DNA from 4 places in the Kitasatospora papulosa genome. Region 4 is predicted to be linked to each of the others. Evidence: riboswitches for the same ligand, from Rfam matches in the RefSeq annotation. Region 4 holds a riboswitch; each other region holds the start of a gene.

Region 1 (4,178 bases), 4.3 Mb from region 4:
CATGTCGATCAGGCCGCGCTGCGGGATCTCCCACGCCGTGCGGTACAGCGCCCGCACGTCCTCGGGGATCCAGGCGAAGCCCTGCACGGAGCCGCTCGCCTCGCGGAGCGCCTCGCGGGTCCGGGCGTCCCAGACGCCGAGCTTCTTCAGCTCGTCCACCAGATAGGCGTTGACCTGGAGGAACTCGCCGCTGAGCGTCTCGCGCTTGAAAAGGTTGGAGACCTGCGGCTCGATGCACTCGTACACCCCGGCGATCGAGGCGATCGTCGCCGTCGGCGCGATGGCCAGCAGCAGCGAGTTGCGCATGCCGGTCCTCGCGACCCGGGCGCGCAGGGCGTCCCAGCGCTCCGGCCAGTGCAGCTCGGTGTCGTAGTGGTCCGGGTGCAGCACGCCCCGGGCGGCGCGGGTCTCGGACCACGCCGGCAGCGGGCCGGACCGCTCCGCGAGGTCGCAGGAGGCCTCGTAGGCGGCGAGCATGATGCGCTCGGAGATCTTCGTGGACAGCGCGCGGGCCTCGGGGGAGTCGAACGGCAGCCGCAGCTGGAAGAAGACGTCCTGGAGGCCCATCGCGCCCAGGCCCACCGGGCGCCAGCGGGCGTTGGACCGGCCGGCCTGCTCCGTCGGGTAGAAGTTGATGTCCACGACGCGGTCGAGGAAGGTCACCGCGGTGCGGACGGTGGCGTCCAGCCGCTCCCAGTCGATGGTGCCCTCCGCGACGAACGCGCCGAGGTTGACCGACCCGAGGTTGCAGACGGCCGTCTCGCCGTCGTCGGTGACCTCCAGGATCTCCGTGCAGAGGTTCGAGGAGTGCACGACCCGGCCCGGCTCGGCGGTCTGGTTGGCCGTGCGGTTGGAGGCGTCCTTGAACGTCATCCAGCCCTGGCCGGTCTGCGCGAGGGTGCGCATCATCCGGCCGTACAGCTCACGTGCCGGCAGGGTCCTGCGGGCCAGCCCCTTCGCCTCGGCCGCGCGGTAGGCCGCGTCGAACTCGTCCCCCCACAGGTCCACCAGTTCGGGCGCGTCGGCCGGGGAGAACAGCGACCACTGCGTGTCCGCGTCGACCCGGCGCATGAACTCGTCCGGGATCCAGTGCGCGAGGTTGAGGTTGTGCGTACGCCGCTGGTCCTCGCCGGTGTTGTCGCGCAGCTCCAGGAACTCCTCGATGTCCGCGTGCCAGGTCTCCAGGTAGACGGCGGCCGCACCCTTGCGCCGTCCTCCCTGGTTGACCGCCGCGACCGAGGCGTCGAGCGTCTTCAGGAACGGCACGATGCCGTTGGAGTGCCCGTTGGTCCCCCGGATGAGTGAACCCCGGGCGCGGATGCGGGAGTAGGAGAGCCCGATGCCGCCCGCGTGCTTGGAGAGCCGTGCCACCTGGTGGTAGCGGTCGTAGATCGAGTCGAGCTCGTCCATCGGCGAGTCCAGCAGGTAGCAGGACGACATCTGCGGATGACGGGTGCCGGAGTTGAACAGGGTGGGGGAGGAGGGCAGGTAGTCGAGCCGGTTCATCAGGCCGTACAGGGCGGCCACTTCCTCCAGGGCCCGCTCGGAGGTGTCCTCGGCCAGCCCGGCGGCGACGCGCAGCATGAAGTGCTGCGGGGTCTCGATGACCTGGCGGGTGAGCGGGTGCCGCAGCAGGTACCGGCTGTGCAGTGTCCGCAGCCCGAAGTAGCCGAAGCGGTCGTCCGCGCCGTCGGCGAGGGCCCGGTCGACCAGGGCGTCGAGTGCGGCGGCGTGCAGGGTGACGAACTCGGCCGTACGGTCCGCGATCAGGCCCTCGCGGTGCCCGACGGCGACCGAGGCCGAGAAGGAGACGGCGCCCTGTCCGGCGGCCTCGTCCGCGACGGCCCGGGTGAGGAGCCGGGCGGCGAGCCGCGAGTAGGACGGGTCCTCCGAGATCAGGCCGGCGGCGGCCTCGGTGGCCAGCGAGCGCAGTTCCGCCTCGTCCGACCGCGCGCTGCGGCCGCGCAGGGCGGCGGCGGCGACCCGTCCGGGGTCGGTGTCGGGGAGATCGGCGGTGAGGCCGGTCAGGGTCCGCAGCAGGGCGGTCCCGGGCGCGTCGGTCGTACGGCCTTCGGATTCCGCGGCTGAAACCGGGTCGGCTGGCGCGATGGTCACTGGGGCTATCCCTCGCTCGGCTCAGGGCCTGCGGGAGCGGGGCAGCCGGAACACAGGGAACCCGGGGGAGGGCAGCACGGTGCGCGCGGCGTCCACCGGCCCTCCGCGGGGCCCGGACGTCTCTGCGTCCGGTTCGGTCGAGCCGGACGCACTGTCGACAGGTCCTCGGACTCCGCGGTGCGCGTATACGCACCGATCACACCGTTGCGGGACAGTTCCGGATTCGCACCGGATTCCCCTGCGGCGACAGCGAGGTCGAGCATACATGTGGGGGCCGCCGATTGCGGCGGCCCCCACATGTAGTGTCGTGACGGGTCAGAGAGGGAGACGGAACGTCAGGAGGGTGAAGCCCGGCAGAGGGCTCCAGTCCCGCTCCGGCGTCCGTACGAAGCCCAGGCGGCGGTAGATCCGGTGGGCGGCCTCCATCGACGACCGGGTCGACAGGACGATCCCGGAGAGGCCGCCCGCGGCGCGTGCCCGGTCCACGCAGGCCCGCACCAGCGCCTCGCCCGCACCGCGCCCGCGCGCCGTCCCGGAGACGGCCAGCATCCGGAACTCGGCCTCGTCCGGGCCGGCGACGTCCGCCCACGGGCTGCCGGGCGCGACGTAGGTGACACCGCCCAGCAGCTCGCCCCCGGCGTCCACCGCGGCCAGCACCAGGGCCTCGGCGGCCCGTCGCCCGACGGCGCGGAGCTGCTCCAGGTAGGGGTCGCCGGTGCCGAAGTCCAGCAGTCCGTCACCGAGGTACGCCTGGGCCGTGATCTCGCCCAGGGCCTCGTACTCCTCGGCGCGCACAGGTCTGATCGTGACATCCATGCGCGACAGTCTGCCCCGGGCGCGGGGCCGGGCGCACGCTCTTTCCGGGGCGGCACCGGAACCCCGCGGCCTCCGCTCGAACGTCCCGGCGGGGGGATCCCCGCCGGGACGGACGGCGCGGGTCCTAGGCCCGTCGCACCGGCTCGTCGTCGCCCGGCGCACCCACCGTGGCCGGCGGGAGCTCGGTCTTGACGCCGGGGTCGCCGGCGTCCGCCGTGTAGTCGGACGGCGAGGTCTCGTCCACGCCGGCCGGGGCCTTCAGGGCGTTGAGCACGAAGGTCAGCACGACCACCACGACGATGTTCAGCACGATCGCGGTGAGACCGATGTAGCCGATCTCGCCGATGCCCGGGATCTCCTTCGAGGACCCGCCGAAGTGCTTCTGGGTCGGGCTGGCGACGCCGTACGCGGCCACCGTGCCGTAGAGCATGCCGACCGCCCAGCCGGCGATCAGGGCCCAGCGGTGGAACCACCGGGTGAACAGGCCGCCCACCAGGGCCGGCATCGTCTGGAGGATCCAGATACCGCCCAGCAGCTGGAAGTTGATCGCGACCGTCTTGTCCATGGTGAGGACGAAGGCCAGCGCACCGACCTTGACCAGCAGCGAGACCAGCTTGGAGACCTTGGTCTCCTGGGCCGGGGTGGCGTCCGGCCTGATGAAGTCCTTGTAGATGTTGCGGGTGAAGAGGTTCGCCGCGGCGATCGACATGATCGCGGCCGGCACGAGGGCGCCAATCCCGATCGCGGCGAAGGCCACGCCCGCGAACCAGTCGGGGAACATGTTCTCGAACAGCTGCGGGATCGCGAGCTGTCCGTTGTCCACCTTGATCCCGGCTGCGATCGCCATGAACCCGAGCAGGGCCAGCAGGCCCAGCATCAGCGAGTACAGCGGCAGGATCGTGGTGTTGCGCCGGATCACCTCACGGCTGCGGCTGGAGAGCGTCGCCGTGATCGAGTGGGGATACATGAAGAGCGCGAGCGCCGAACCCAGCGCCAGGGTGGCGTAGCCCCACTGGCCCATGTCGCCCGGGACGAGGCCCGCCACGGGCTTGCCCGCGGCCTCGTTCTTCGCCGAGAACGCCTCGCTCGCCTTGGCGAAGATGTCGTCGAACCCGCCGAGCTTGATCGGGATGTAGATGATCGCCACGGCGATGACCAGATAGATCAGGCCGTCCTTGACGAACGCGATGAGCGCGGGGGCGCGCAGGCCCGAGGAGTAGGTGTACGCGGCGAGCACGGCGAACGCG
Region 2 (4,178 bases), 1.1 Mb from region 4:
CGGGGCAAATCGGTCATGGCGGCGATCTTCCGCTACGCGTGGGGCCGGGCCCCGCACCGGCCGCGGGGGCCCGGCCCCACGCGTCGCGCACACAAGCGGAACCCGCCCACGCGCTTGGGGTCACCGTGCCGCCCTGCCCAGTTCATCTTCCGTTCACCCAGGTTGCTTACGTTCCCCGTGCCAATGACGTCGAACGATTGCCTGGGTAAATGGAACACATCACGCTGCTGCTTGCGATTGTTGTCGTAACAGCTCTCGTGTTCGATTTCACGAACGGTTTCCACGACACCGCCAACGCGATGGCCACCACCATCTCGACCGGCGCTCTCAAGCCCAAGACAGCGGTGGCCATGTCCGCCGTTCTCAACCTCGTCGGCGCGTTCCTGTCGGTGGAGGTCGCCAAGACGATCTCCGGCGGGATCATCAACGAGAACGGCCTCAGAACCGAGGTCATCTTCGCCGCGCTCGTCGGCGCGATCCTGTGGAATCTGCTGACCTGGCTGGTCGGCCTGCCCTCCAGTTCCTCCCACGCACTCTTCGGCGGCCTCATCGGCGCCGCGGTGATGTCGGCCGGCTGGTCCTCGATCAACGGCGGCACCGTCGTCACGAAGGTCCTGCTGCCCGCGATCGCCGCGCCCCTGGTGGCCGGAGTCGCCGCGCTGCTGGCCACAAAGCTGACGTACCGCCTCAACCGGAAGATCACCGACGAGGCCCAGCTCAAGTCCACGGCCAAGGGGTACCGCGCCGGCCAGATCGCCTCGGCCGGCCTGGTGTCGCTCGCCCACGGCACCAACGACGCGCAGAAGACCATGGGCATCATCACCCTGGCCCTGGTCACCGGCGGCGTCCTCGCCCCCGGTTCCAACCCGCCGGTCTGGGTCATCGCCTCCGCCGGTATCGCCATCGCCCTGGGCACCTACCTCGGCGGCTGGCGCATCATCCGCACCATGGGCAGCGGCCTCACCGACCTGCGTCCGCCGCAGGGCTTCGCGGCCCAGACGAGCGCGGCCACGGTCATCCTGGCCTCCTCGCACCTCGGCTTCTCCCTCTCGACCACCCAGTCCTGCTCGGGTGCCGTCATGGGCGCGGGCCTCGGACGCAAGGGGGGCGTGGTCCGCTGGTCCACCGCCACCCGGATGTTCGTCGCCTGGGGTCTGACGCTGCCGGCCGCCGGCCTGGTCGGCGCGGGAGCCGAGTTCCTGACCAAGCAGGGCCCCTGGGGCGTCGCGGTGGTCGCCGTCCTGCTCGTCGCCGGCTCCGGCGCCATCTGGCTGCTGTCACGCCGCAAGCCGGTCGACCACACCAATGTGAACGCGACCGGGGACGAGCCCGCGGGCGTCGTCACGACCGCCATCGCGGCCGTCAGCCCGCCGCCCGCCGGTCTGAACGTCCCGGACCTCAAGACCACCATCCACGCCCCGACGGCCGAGACCCCGGCCGACCGGCCGGCCACGGTGTAAGGACAGATCCGCATGAACATCGACTGGGCAGCTCTCGCGTCCGTCTTCGGCGTCAGCCTCGTGATCACCGTCGCGCTGGTCGGCCTCTTCACCCTCGGCATCACCGGTCTCGCCAAGCAGACGGCGACGGCGCAGGGCGGCGGTGGCGGCGTCCTGGCACGCACCGGCGCGTACGCCTGCTTCGCCCTGTGCGCGGCGGCGGTCGCCTACGGGATCTTCCTGATCGTCGTCTGACTCCTCGGGCGGGCGACCGCGTCGGGCCGGACACACTCCGTGTGTGTCCGGCCCGATGTGCGTCTGAGCACACCGAAGCCTCGCAGGTCAACGGCAGGTTGACGGACGTTCGCGGAGCGTGGTGGACTGCCGGAGCCATTCACGGCGACAGGAGAGGAAGCCGGTGCGAATCCGGCGCGGTCCCGCCACTGTCACCGGGGAGCAGCCTCCACACGGAATTCACGGTCCGCCACCGCGGACCGGAAGGCCGGAGGACTGCGGATCCGGGAGCCAGGAGACTCTCGTCGCCGGTCACGTCGAACCAGGGCGCGGACCCTGAGTGAGGACATACGCCATGTCGGGCTGCCCCGAGCCGGTCACCGCACCACCTGCCGAGAAGGCCCTCCGAGGCACGACGGCCGGCTGAGCGGTGCGAGCCGACCGCGTATTCGCGTACGGCGCCGCCGCGGGGCTGATCGGCGACCTGCTGCTCGGTGACCCCCGGCGGGGCCACCCCGTCGCCGCCTTCGGACGTGCCGCGACCCGTGCCGAGAACCTGCTGTGGCGCGACCACCGCGGCTGGGGCGTCCTGCACACGCTCGTCTGCGCCGGGGGCGCCACGGGCGCCGCCGCGCTGGCCGCGCGTGCCGTACGGAACCGTCCGGCCGCCGCCGTGGCGCTGACGGCCGCCGCCACCTGGTCCGTCGTCGGGGGCACGTCGCTGGGCCGCGAGGCGCGCGCCATCGGCGGGGCCCTGGCCGCCGGGGACATCGAGCTGGCCCGGGAGCGGCTGCCGCACCTGTGCGGCCGGGACCCCCAGGCGCTGGACGGGCCGGGCATCGCCCGCGCGGTGGTGGAGTCCGTCGCCGAGAACACCTCCGACGCCGTCGTGGGGGCCCTGGTGTGGGGTGCGCTCGGCGGGGTGCCGGGGCTGGTCGGCTTCCGGGCCGTCAACACGCTCGACGCGATGGTCGGGCACAAGTCGCCCCGACACCGGCGCTACGGCTGGGCCTCGGCCCGGCTCGACGACGTCGCCGGCTGGCCGGGGGCCCGGCTGACCGCGGCGCTCGCCGTCGCCGCCGGAGGCCGCCCCCGCGAGGCCGTCCGTGCCTGGCGGGCCGACGCGCACCGTCATCCCAGCCCCAACGCGGGCCCGGTGGAGGCGGCGTTCGCGGGAGCGCTCGGCGTGCGGCTCGGCGGCACCCTCGCCTACGGCGGACGGGTGGAGCACCGGCCGGTGCTCAACGGCGGGGCGGGCCGGGACGTACGGGTCACGGACATCGAACGGGCGGTGCGGCTGTCGCGCCGGGTGAGTGTGCTGGCCCTCGCCGTGTGCGCGGCGGGGCGGCTGGCCAGGGGACGGAGAGCCACATGAACGGCGGACTGCTGGTCGCCGGAACGACGTCGGACGCGGGCAAGAGCGTCGTCACGGCCGGGATCTGCCGGTGGCTGGTGCGCCGGGGGGTGAAGGTCGCGCCCTTCAAGGCGCAGAACATGTCGCTGAACTCGTTCGTCACCCGGGAGGGGGCGGAGATCGGCCGCGCCCAGGCGATGCAGGCGCAGGCCGCCCGGGTGGAGCCGTCGGCGCTGATGAACCCGGTGCTGCTCAAGCCCGGCGGTGACCGCTCCAGCCAGGTCGTCCTCATGGGCAGGCCGGTCGGCGAGATGAGTGCGCGCGGCTATCACGGGGGGCGGCAGGAGGCCCTCCTGGGGACGGTCACGGACTGCCTGGAGCAGCTGCGGGGTACCTATGACGCGGTGATCTGCGAGGGGGCGGGCAGTCCGGCCGAGATCAATCTGCGGCGTACGGACATCGTGAACATGGGCATCGCGCGGGCGGCGCGGTTCCCGGTGCTGGTGGTGGGCGACATCGACCGGGGCGGCGTGTTCGCCTCGTTCTTCGGCACGACGGCGCTGCTGAGCCCGGAGGACCAGTCGCTGGTCGCCGGATACCTCGTCAACAAGTTCCGCGGTGACGTGTCGCTGCTGGAACCCGGTCTGGACATGCTGCTCGGGCTCACGGGCCGGCGGACCTTCGGGGTGCTGCCGTACGCCCACGGTCTGGGCATCGACGAGGAGGACGGGCTGCGGGTGTCGATGCGCGGCGCCGTGCGGGAGTCGGTCGTCGCGCCGCCGCACGGCGAGGACGTCCTGCGGGTCGCGGTGTGCGCCGTGCCGCTGATGTCGAACTTCACCGACGTGGACGCGCTGGCGGCCGAGCCGGGCGTGGTGGTGCGGTTCGTGGACCGCGCGGAGGAGCTGGTCGACGCGGACCTGGTGATCGTGCCGGGGACGCGGGGCACCGTGAAGGCCCTGGCGTGGCTGCGGGAGCGCGGTCTGGCGGACGCCCTGCTGCGGCGGGCCGCCGAGGGGCGGCCGGTGCTGGGGATCTGCGGCGGGTTCCAGGTCCTGGGCGAGCACATCGAGGACGACGTGGAGTCGCGGGCCGGTCGCGTCGAGGGGCTCGGGCTGCTGCCGGTGCGGGTCCGCTTCGGCCGCGAGAAG
Region 3 (4,178 bases), 6.3 Mb from region 4:
CCGAGATGAGGTCCTTGGGAATCAGCCTCTTTCTGACCTCCTCGGCCGCCGCGCTTCTCGCGCCCTCGATGATCTCCGTCAGCACGGTCCGCGTCACCGACGCGGCGGCCCACGCGGCCGACCGGGAGACGTGCAACGAGGTCACGTCCCTGAACACCGCTTTGACGAGCTGAGGCTTGAACGGCAGGTCGGTCACGACGGAAGCGGTCTGCGGACCGCTGCGCTCGGTGCGTAGGGGTTGTGTGGTCATCGAAAATGCGCTTTCTGCTGTCGGAGGTGTCAGTGGCCGGTGCCGCACCGGGCGGCGAGGCCACGGAGCTCTGCGGAGGGCGCCGAGCCGACACAGGGCCTGCCGGACGGGGCCGCCTGCACACAGAGGTGCAGGCGGCCCCGCCCGGATTCTCGGCGTTCCGGCGACCGGGCGTGCGGCAGGGGGTGCCACCCGGGCGACGCGCTGTGGTGCGGCGCTGTGCCGGTCAGGCGACCTGGTACCTGCCGACTTCCAGGAAGTGGCGCAGTGCTTCGGGTGTGTTGTCGTCCAGGGCGGCGTTGGCTGCCGCGCGCAGGGCCGGGCTGATGGACGAATCGGCGAGGATGCGGGCGATGGCGACGCGGTCGTCCTCGGCCTGGGCGATGCGGTAGCCGGTCTCCAGCCAGGCGCGCATCGCCTCGGGGTCATTGGCGTCCAGGAGGGCGTTGGCCTCGGCGATGACGCGCCGGCCGCTGTCGGGGTCGGCGAGCAGACGCGTGATGGCGACGCGGTCGTCCTCGGCCTGGGCGATGCGGTAGCCGGTCTCCAGCCAGGCGCGCATCGCCTCGGGGTCGTTGGCGTCCAGGAGGGCGTTGGCTTCTCGTGTCACACGTCGGCCGCTGTCCGGGTCGGCGAGGATCCGGACTATGGTCACCCTCAGGTCGTCGGGGTCCGGCTCGTCCGCGGACGAGGACACCGCGGGCACCGTCACCGCGGTCGGTGCCGCCGTAGCGGCGAAGGACGGGGTGGCGAGCAGGAGGGCCGGGGCAAGGATGCCTGCGGCAATGCCGGGCGTTACGTGAGGCAGTCGCAAGGGGAATGCTCCTCTTCGTTTGCTACGTAGGTGAGTTGAGGACGCCTCAGGGCGTTCACTTCGGTGATGCTGCCACCTGGGTCTGACAGTGGCAGTCGCCCCGCTGCGGTCACAGGGCACCGTCGCCGCGGACGTGGCCGGTGTTTCAGGGCGACGCGCCTTCGAGAAGGGCGGCCTTGAGCGCGGCTCGTGGCTGTCGGGGCATGATCGGGGCGAGAGGATTCCTGGGGGGCGGTCGTGGTGTGGTCCGAGCGTGTGGCGGTGCGCGACGGGGTTCGGCTTGTCTGCCGGGACCGGGGCAGGCCGGGGGAGCCGGTCGTGCTGCTGCACGGCTTGGCCGGTCATGCGGGTGAGTGGGAGGTGGTGGCCTCGCGGCTGATTGCCCGGTATCGGGTCGTCGCGGTCGATCAGCGCGGGCACGGCGCGAGCGAGCGTCATCCGTGCGCGCGGACATCCACCTCAACCTGCTCCAACTCGCCAGCAGCATCATCTGCTTGAGATGACTCCAAACTTCATTTTGAAACGATCAGTATGCTGGTAGGCGCAGCTGGTTCGCCCCGTCCGCCAGACGGGATGCGTCGCAAGAGGGAACCCGGTGGAAATCCGGGACTGCCCCGCAGCGGTGAGCGGGAACGACCGCCGTCATCACGCACTGGGTCCGACGAACCGGGCCTGGGAAGCGACGGCCACTAGGTGTCCTCTTCGAGGGCGTGCCCGCGAGTCCGAAGACCTGCCAACTGCCCGCGCTCGGACGAACCGTGCGCGGACATCCCGGTGACCTCGTGGGCGGGTCGGCGTACGTACCGGGCGGATCCGCGCGTCGCACGACGCCCTCCGCCAGGTGGGTCACCCCTTCGCGCTCCCGTCCCGTCGCCGGGATCTCAGGGATTCATCTCGCGAAGGAGATCTCCGTGACCACCGAACACACGACCGCGGCAACGCGGTCCACGGTGTACGGCTACCCCCGGCAGGGACAGAACCGGGAACTGAAGAAGGCCGTCGAAGGCTATTGGAAGGGGCGGGTCACCCCGGACGCCCTCCGCGCCACCGCCGCCGGACTGCGCCGCGACACCTGGCGGCAGCTGAGCGAGGCCGGCATCGACGAGGTCCCGACCGGGGACTTCTCCTATTACGACCATGTGCTGGACACCAGCGTCATGGTGGGAGCCGTCCCGGACCGCCATCGCGAGGCGGTTGCCGCCGATCCCCTCGACGGGTACTTCGCTATGGCGCGCGGCACGCAGGAGGCCGCACCGCTGGAGATGACCAAGTGGTTCGACACCAACTACCACTACCTGGTTCCGGAACTGGGCCCGGACACCGTCTTCGCCGCGAACTCCGCGAAGCAGGTCGCCGAACTCGACGAGGCCGTCGCCCTGGGGCTGACCGCCCGGCCCGTCCTCGTCGGCCCGGTCACCTATCTGCTCCTCGCCAAGCCCGCGCCCGGCGTCGCCGCGGACTTCGAGCCGCTCACCCTCCTGGACCGTCTGCTTCCGGTGTACGCCGAGGTCCTCGCCGATCTGCGGGCGGCCGGGGCGGAGTGGGTGCAGCTCGACGAACCCGCACTCGTCCAGGACCGCACCCCGGCCGATCTCGACGCCGTCGCCCGGGCCTACACGCAGCTCGGCGGGCTCGCCGATCGCCCCGGACTGCTCGTCGCCTCCTACTTCGACCGGCTCGGGGAAGCCCTGCCCGTCCTGGCGAGGACCCCGATCGACGGACTGGCACTCGACTTCACCGACGCCGCGGCGGCCAACCTCGACGACCTCGCGGCCGCCGGAGGACTCCCCGGCCGAAGGCTCGTCGCCGGCGTGGTCGACGGCCGCAACATCTGGATCAACGACTACGAGAAGTCGCTGGCCACCCTCGCCACGCTCCTCGGCCTCGCCGGCCGGGTCGACGTCGCCACCTCCTGCTCCCTCCTGCACGTCCCCCTCGACACGGCGGCCGAGGAGGAGATCGACCCTGAGATCCTGCGCTGGCTCGCCTTCGCCCGGCAGAAGACGGCGGAGGTCGCCACCCTGGCCAGGGGACTGGCCGAGGGCACCGACGCCATCGCCGCCGAGATCGCAGCCAATCGGGCGGACCTCACCTCCCGCGCCGACTCCCCCGTCACCTACGACCCTGCCGTGCAGGCCAGGGCCGACGCCGTCACGGACGCCGACGGCCGACGCTCCCAGCCGTACGAGGTCCGGGCCGCAGCCCAGCGTGCCCACCTCGGACTTCCTCTGCTGCCGACGACCACCGTCGGTTCGTTCCCGCAGACCGATGAACTGCGCGCCGCGCGCGCCGACCTGCGCACCGGCAGGACCGACTCGGCCGGGTACGACGAGCGGATCAGGAAGGAGATCGCCGAGGTGATCTCCTACCAGGAGAGGACCGGCATCGACGTCCTCGTGCACGGCGAGCCCGAACGCAACGACATGGTGCAGTACTTCGCCGAGCGACTGAGCGGATACCTCGCCACCCGGCACGGCTGGGTCCAGTCCTACGGCACCCGCTACGTCCGCCCACCGGTCCTGGCCGGCGACATCTCCCGCCCCGAACCGATGACGGTGGGCTGGACGACGTACGCCCAGTCGCTCACCGACCGTCCCGTCAAGGGCATGCTCACCGGCCCGGTCACCATGCTCGCCTGGTCCTTCGTCCGCGACGACCAGCCGCTCGGCGACACCGCCCGCCAGGTCGCCCTCGCCCTGCGCGACGAGGTCGACGACCTGGAATCGGCCGGCATCTCGGTCATCCAGGTGGACGAGCCCGCTCTGCGCGAGACGCTGCCGCTGCGCGCCGCCGGCCGTCCCGCCTACCTGGCCTGGGCGATCGAGGCGTTCCGGCTGTCGACGAGCGGGGTACGGCCGGACACACAGATCCACACCCACATGTGCTACGCCGAGTTCGGTGACATCGTCCAGGCCATCGACGACCTCGACGCCGACGTCATCAGCCTGGAGGCAGCCCGCTCCCACATGCAGGTGGCCCACGAATTGGCGGACCACGGCTACCCGCGCGAGGCGGGCCCCGGCGTCTACGACATCCACTCGCCCCGCGTCCCGAGTGTGCGGGAGACCGCCTCGCTGCTCCGCACGGGGCTGGCAGCCATCCCCTCGGAGCGCC
Region 4 (4,178 bases):
GAGGTGAGCGCGGAGAAGAGCTGCATGGCCGCGACCCCGGACAGCACGACCCGGTCGGTGGATCCGCCGAGCGTGTGGCTGAGCAGCAGGACGAGGGCGAACGAGCACAGGGCCCCGACGAAGGCACCGCCCGAGACGGACACCGCTCCCCCGCCGACGCCCAGGACGACGACCACGACCGCCCCGGTGGACGCCCCCGACGAGACGCCGAGGACGAAGGGGTCGGCGAGCGGGTTGCGCAGCAGCGACTGCATCACGGTGCCGCACACCGCGAGCCCGGCTCCGCACACCGCGGCGAGCAGGGTGCGGGGCATGCGCAGGTTCCAGATGATGCCGTCCCGGATCGGGGTCAGCCGTCCTTCACCCAGGCCGAGGTGCGAGGCCACCACGGACCAGACGTCCGGGACGGAGATGCGTGCGGGGCCGATCGTCACGGCCACCGCGACGGACAGGAGCAGCAGGGCGATCCCGGCGCTCCACAGGAGGCCGTCACGCAGGATCCGTGTGCCGACGGCCGTGCCCGCCGGCGGAGGCGGGTGCGTCTCCGTGTCCGGTGCGGGTTCGGTCCTCGTCACTCCGCGAGCCCGAACGAACGCAGCCCCGCCGCGACGCGCTCGACGCCTTCGACGGTCCGGATGGTCGGGTTCATGGCCTGGCCGCTGAGCAGGACGTAGCGCTTGTGGCGGACGGCGTCCAGATTCTTCGTGGCGGGGTTTGACTCCAGGAACTCGATCTTCTTCTTCGCGCTCTCGGCCGTCTGCGACTTACGGGTCAGGTCACCGATGACCAGGACGTCGGGGTTGCGGTCGGCGACCGTCTCCCAGTTGATCTGGGGCCATTCCTCGTGCGTGTCGTCGAAGACGTTCTTCGCGCCGAGCTCCCCCGTGATGATGCCGGGGGCGCCGCAGCAACCGGCCAGATAGGGCGCCTCGGCGTTGGCGAACCAGTAGAGCAGGGTCGTGTCGGAGGCGTCGACGCCGGCGGTCGCCCTTTCGATCCGTTCCCGGAGAGCGCGGATCAGTTTCTCGCCCCGCTCCGGGACGCCGAACACCTGGGCCAGGTCACGCACTTCGCCGTAGACGCCGTCCATGGTCAGTGGTGCGGTGCGGGAGCCGTCGCTGCTGCCGGCGTTGTCCTTGCCCGCGCAGTCGGTGGGTGAGAGGTACGTGGGCACACCCAGTTCCTCGAACTGGTCGCGGGACGACACTCCGCCCTTGCCGAGGGTGGACTCGAAGGACGCGCTGACGAAGTCGGGTTCCTCCGCGAGCACCTTCTCGGAGGAGGGCTGGTTCTCCGCGAGGCGGGGCACCTTGGCCTCGTCCGTCTCCAGTCCCTTCATCACCGGGTCCGTCCAGGTCGCGGTGCCGGCGAGGCGGTCGGCGAGGCCCAGGGCGAGCAGGATCTCCGTCGATCCCTGATTGAGCGAGACGGCCCGCCGCGGGGCCGCGTCGACGGTCACCGTGCGACCGCAGTTCTCCAGCGTCACGGGGAAGCCGTCGGCGGAGCGCTCCCGCGCCGCGCCGTCGGACGTGCTCCCGCCTCCGCCGCAGGCGGTCAGGAGGACAAGTCCGGCGATGAGCAGGGCGGTTCGGCGTACGGTGCTGGCTATGGGCGGCACGAGTCCCTCTGCGTCTCTGGGCTCAAGCGCGGAGCCCGGTACGGTGTTCCGCTCCCGGTGCGGAAGCGGGTGCCAGCAGGTCTTCGGACTCGGGTTCGTCCGGACGGAGCGCCTTCCCGGTGCACCCGAGGGTGTCCCAGTGGCCGTGGCCCCGCCCGTCCCCCTCACCGCTGCGCGTCAGCTCCGGATTCGCACCGGATTCCCTGACTCCACGTGGAGTGTGACTGGCGTCTGCAAGCTATCACGCGGCGTGCCGCCGGCCTCCGGGCCGTCGCCGGTCGGTGGGTGGGTGCGGTCCGCTCCCCATCCGTACCGGCGACGGCCGTCGGGCGGTTCAGCGCTTGGGGTGAACCGATTCGCCGCCGTTGCTCCGCGGTTTCCCGCCGCAGCGGGAGAGCACGGACGCGGTGCCCCAGTAGGCCAGCAGAACGGCGCGCAGACCCAGGATCTCCAGGCGCTCGCCGAACCCCGTCGCCCCTTCCTTGCCCGGGGCGCTCACCGGGCCTCCGCCGCACCGGTGTTCCAGGGGCCCTCGGGGTCGTCGTAGGCATCGGCGTAGCCCGGGCCGGCGATCGGCCAGTCGGCCAGCAGGGCCTCGGGCAGGGCGAAGGAGTCGGCGAGTTGCGGGGCGTGCGCGGCGACGGCGGCGATCAGGTCCTCGGCGTCCTCCGCCAGGGCCTCCACCTGATCACCGCTCAGGCGGCCGGCGGCCAGCAGGTCACCGCTGTTGCGGGCCAGCCACTCGACGGCGAACAGGCGCTCCAGCTCTCCCAGCCGGTCCTTCGCGGCTCCTTCGGGGAGGGCGACACGGGCCTCGGCGTAGGCCGCGGCGGCCTGCCGGTACGCATAGGCCTCGACCCCGCGCAGCGCGGGGCCGGAGGCCGCGTTCCAGCGTCCGAGGGCGTCGGCGTCGGTCGCCGACAGCACGCGCTCCCTGGCCCGGGCGAACCAGATCTCCTGGACCGAGGCGAGGAGCGTGCCGAGGAAGCGCGGATCGGCGAGGTCCCCGGTGTGCGGGGCCGGGGTGCCCGCACCGCCCGGATCGGCGGCGAAGAGCATGTCGGCGGCCGCCTTGGTGTACAGGGCGATGTTGTCGCCCTCCGCGGTGATGGCCCCTTCCACCCCCGTGACGAGTTCGGTCATGCCGTTGTTCTCGAGCAGCGCCTGGGCTCCGCAGCGTTCACGGCTCTCGACGATGACGTCGCGGGCCCGCCAGGTGATCCACGCCTTGGCGACATCGACGAGCGTCCCCGCCTCGGCCCGGCCCTCGCCGTCCGCGCAGGCCTCCCAACGCTCCTGCGCCCTGCGGTAGAGCAGGGTCATGGCGAAGACGGTGGCCATGGCCGAGGCGAGTGGCCCGTGGTGGGTCCGGTGGGCGTTGACGGGCACGGGGGGCGCGCCGCGGCTGCCGGAGATCAGCCGGTGGCCGCCGTAGCGCACGGCCACCGCGAGGGTCGCGCGGGCCGAGCCGGCCGCACAGGCGCTCATCGCGATCCGGCCGGGGGTGACCCGCCCGATCGAGGTCAGGAACCGCCGGCGCCGGTCCCCCGGCTCCGTCCTGAACATCCCCTCGGCATCTCCCTCCTCGCCGGACCCCAGCAGAGCGTCTCGGGCCACGAACAGGTGGTCGAACGAGGTCAGGCAGTGGTCCACGGGACTGCCCATGCGCGCGGGCAGCAGGCGCACCCGGACGCCGGGGAGCGCCTCCGCGTCGTCGGTGAGCGGCACCAGGAAGAGGCGCACCCCGTGGTCCGCGCCGTCGGCCACCAGCCGCGCCGCGACCAGTCCGCTCTTGGCCCCGCCCGCCGGGCTGGTGTTGGGCATGAACTTCTGCGCACCCGCGTTCGGTGTGTGCAGGACAAAGCCGTCCCGTTCACGGTCGTACGTCGCGGTGGTCTCCATGGCCGCCGCGTTGTTGCCGTGCGCCACCTCCGTGCAGAGGAAGGTCCCGATGCGCCGCATCGTCAGGTAGTCCGACAGATCGCGGCTGCCGACGCTGTCGTGGTCGAGGAGGCTGCCGAGGAAGAGGTTGTAGTGGATGCCCGCCACCGTGGTCAGCGCGGGGTCCACCGGGCCGAGCCAGGCGTGCAGGGCGGCCAGTGCCCGCGGGTCGGCGGCGAGCCGTGCTCCGCTGTCGAGGGCCCGGTTGAGGACCCGCAGCCGTTCGTAGGCGAGTGCCAGTCGCTCCTCGGGCGTTCCGCCGGCGGGGCGGCGGAACGGTTCTGTGCTGATCAGCCGCTGCCAGAAGCCGTGTTCGCGGCGGAACTCCGGACCGAGGAGGACGCCGGTCAGCAGGTCGGTCGTGGACGGTGGGGCGATGTCGGTAAGGGTCACGGTCATACCGAAATGAACGACCGGGGTACGGGCGAGGACACCCTGGACGCCCCTAGCGCTCGGGGACGGACCCGCCCGCCAGCGCGGCGTCGAGCTCCTCGCGGTCGGGAGGCAGGGCCCCGGCCCGCGCGACGGTCACGGCGGCCGAGGCGACGGCGTGGCGCAGCACGTCGCCGAGGACGGTGGTGTCCAGGGAGCGCAGCCCCGCGCGCCCCTCCGCTCCGAG

The links. Region 4 has a riboswitch for cobalamin ahead of OG362_RS29805 (ABC transporter substrate-binding protein). Riboswitches for the same ligand answer to the same signal wherever they lie in the genome.
Region 1: it holds a riboswitch for cobalamin, as region 4 does, so the genes downstream of both, OG362_RS10210 (ribonucleoside-diphosphate reductase subunit alpha) here and OG362_RS29805 (ABC transporter substrate-binding protein) in region 4, are expected to answer to the same signal.
Region 2: it holds a riboswitch for cobalamin, as region 4 does, so the genes downstream of both, OG362_RS24930 (cobalamin biosynthesis protein) here and OG362_RS29805 (ABC transporter substrate-binding protein) in region 4, are expected to answer to the same signal.
Region 3: it holds a riboswitch for cobalamin, as region 4 does, so the genes downstream of both, metE (5-methyltetrahydropteroyltriglutamate--homocysteine S-methyltransferase) here and OG362_RS29805 (ABC transporter substrate-binding protein) in region 4, are expected to answer to the same signal.

What each region holds. Positions count from the first base shown of each region.
Region 1 is NZ_CP108452.1:2,464,958-2,469,135, reverse strand. It holds gene OG362_RS10210 (ribonucleoside-diphosphate reductase subunit alpha) at 1-2,115, opposite strand, end outside; cobalamin riboswitch at 2,255-2,378, opposite strand; gene OG362_RS10205 (GNAT family N-acetyltransferase) at 2,431-2,931, opposite strand; gene mctP (monocarboxylate uptake permease MctP) at 3,056-4,178, opposite strand, start outside.
Region 2 is NZ_CP108452.1:5,695,424-5,699,601, reverse strand. It holds gene OG362_RS24940 (inorganic phosphate transporter) at 210-1,460, shown strand; gene OG362_RS24935 (hypothetical protein) at 1,473-1,694, shown strand; cobalamin riboswitch at 1,848-1,975, shown strand; gene OG362_RS24930 (cobalamin biosynthesis protein) at 2,104-3,048, shown strand; gene OG362_RS24925 (cobyric acid synthase) at 3,045-4,178, shown strand, end outside.
Region 3 is NZ_CP108452.1:474,596-478,773, forward strand. It holds gene OG362_RS01955 (hypothetical protein) at 1-250, opposite strand, end outside; gene OG362_RS01960 (ALF repeat-containing protein) at 477-1,064, opposite strand; partial or broken gene OG362_RS01965 (alpha/beta fold hydrolase) at 1,302-1,505, shown strand; cobalamin riboswitch at 1,583-1,816, shown strand; gene metE (5-methyltetrahydropteroyltriglutamate--homocysteine S-methyltransferase) at 1,976-4,178, shown strand, end outside.
Region 4 is NZ_CP108452.1:6,770,456-6,774,633, reverse strand. It holds gene OG362_RS29810 (FecCD family ABC transporter permease) at 1-575, opposite strand, end outside; gene OG362_RS29805 (ABC transporter substrate-binding protein) at 572-1,618, opposite strand; cobalamin riboswitch at 1,676-1,862, opposite strand; gene OG362_RS29800 (hypothetical protein) at 1,953-2,117, opposite strand; gene OG362_RS29795 (acyl-CoA dehydrogenase family protein) at 2,114-3,958, opposite strand; gene OG362_RS29790 (carbohydrate kinase family protein) at 4,005-4,178, opposite strand, start outside.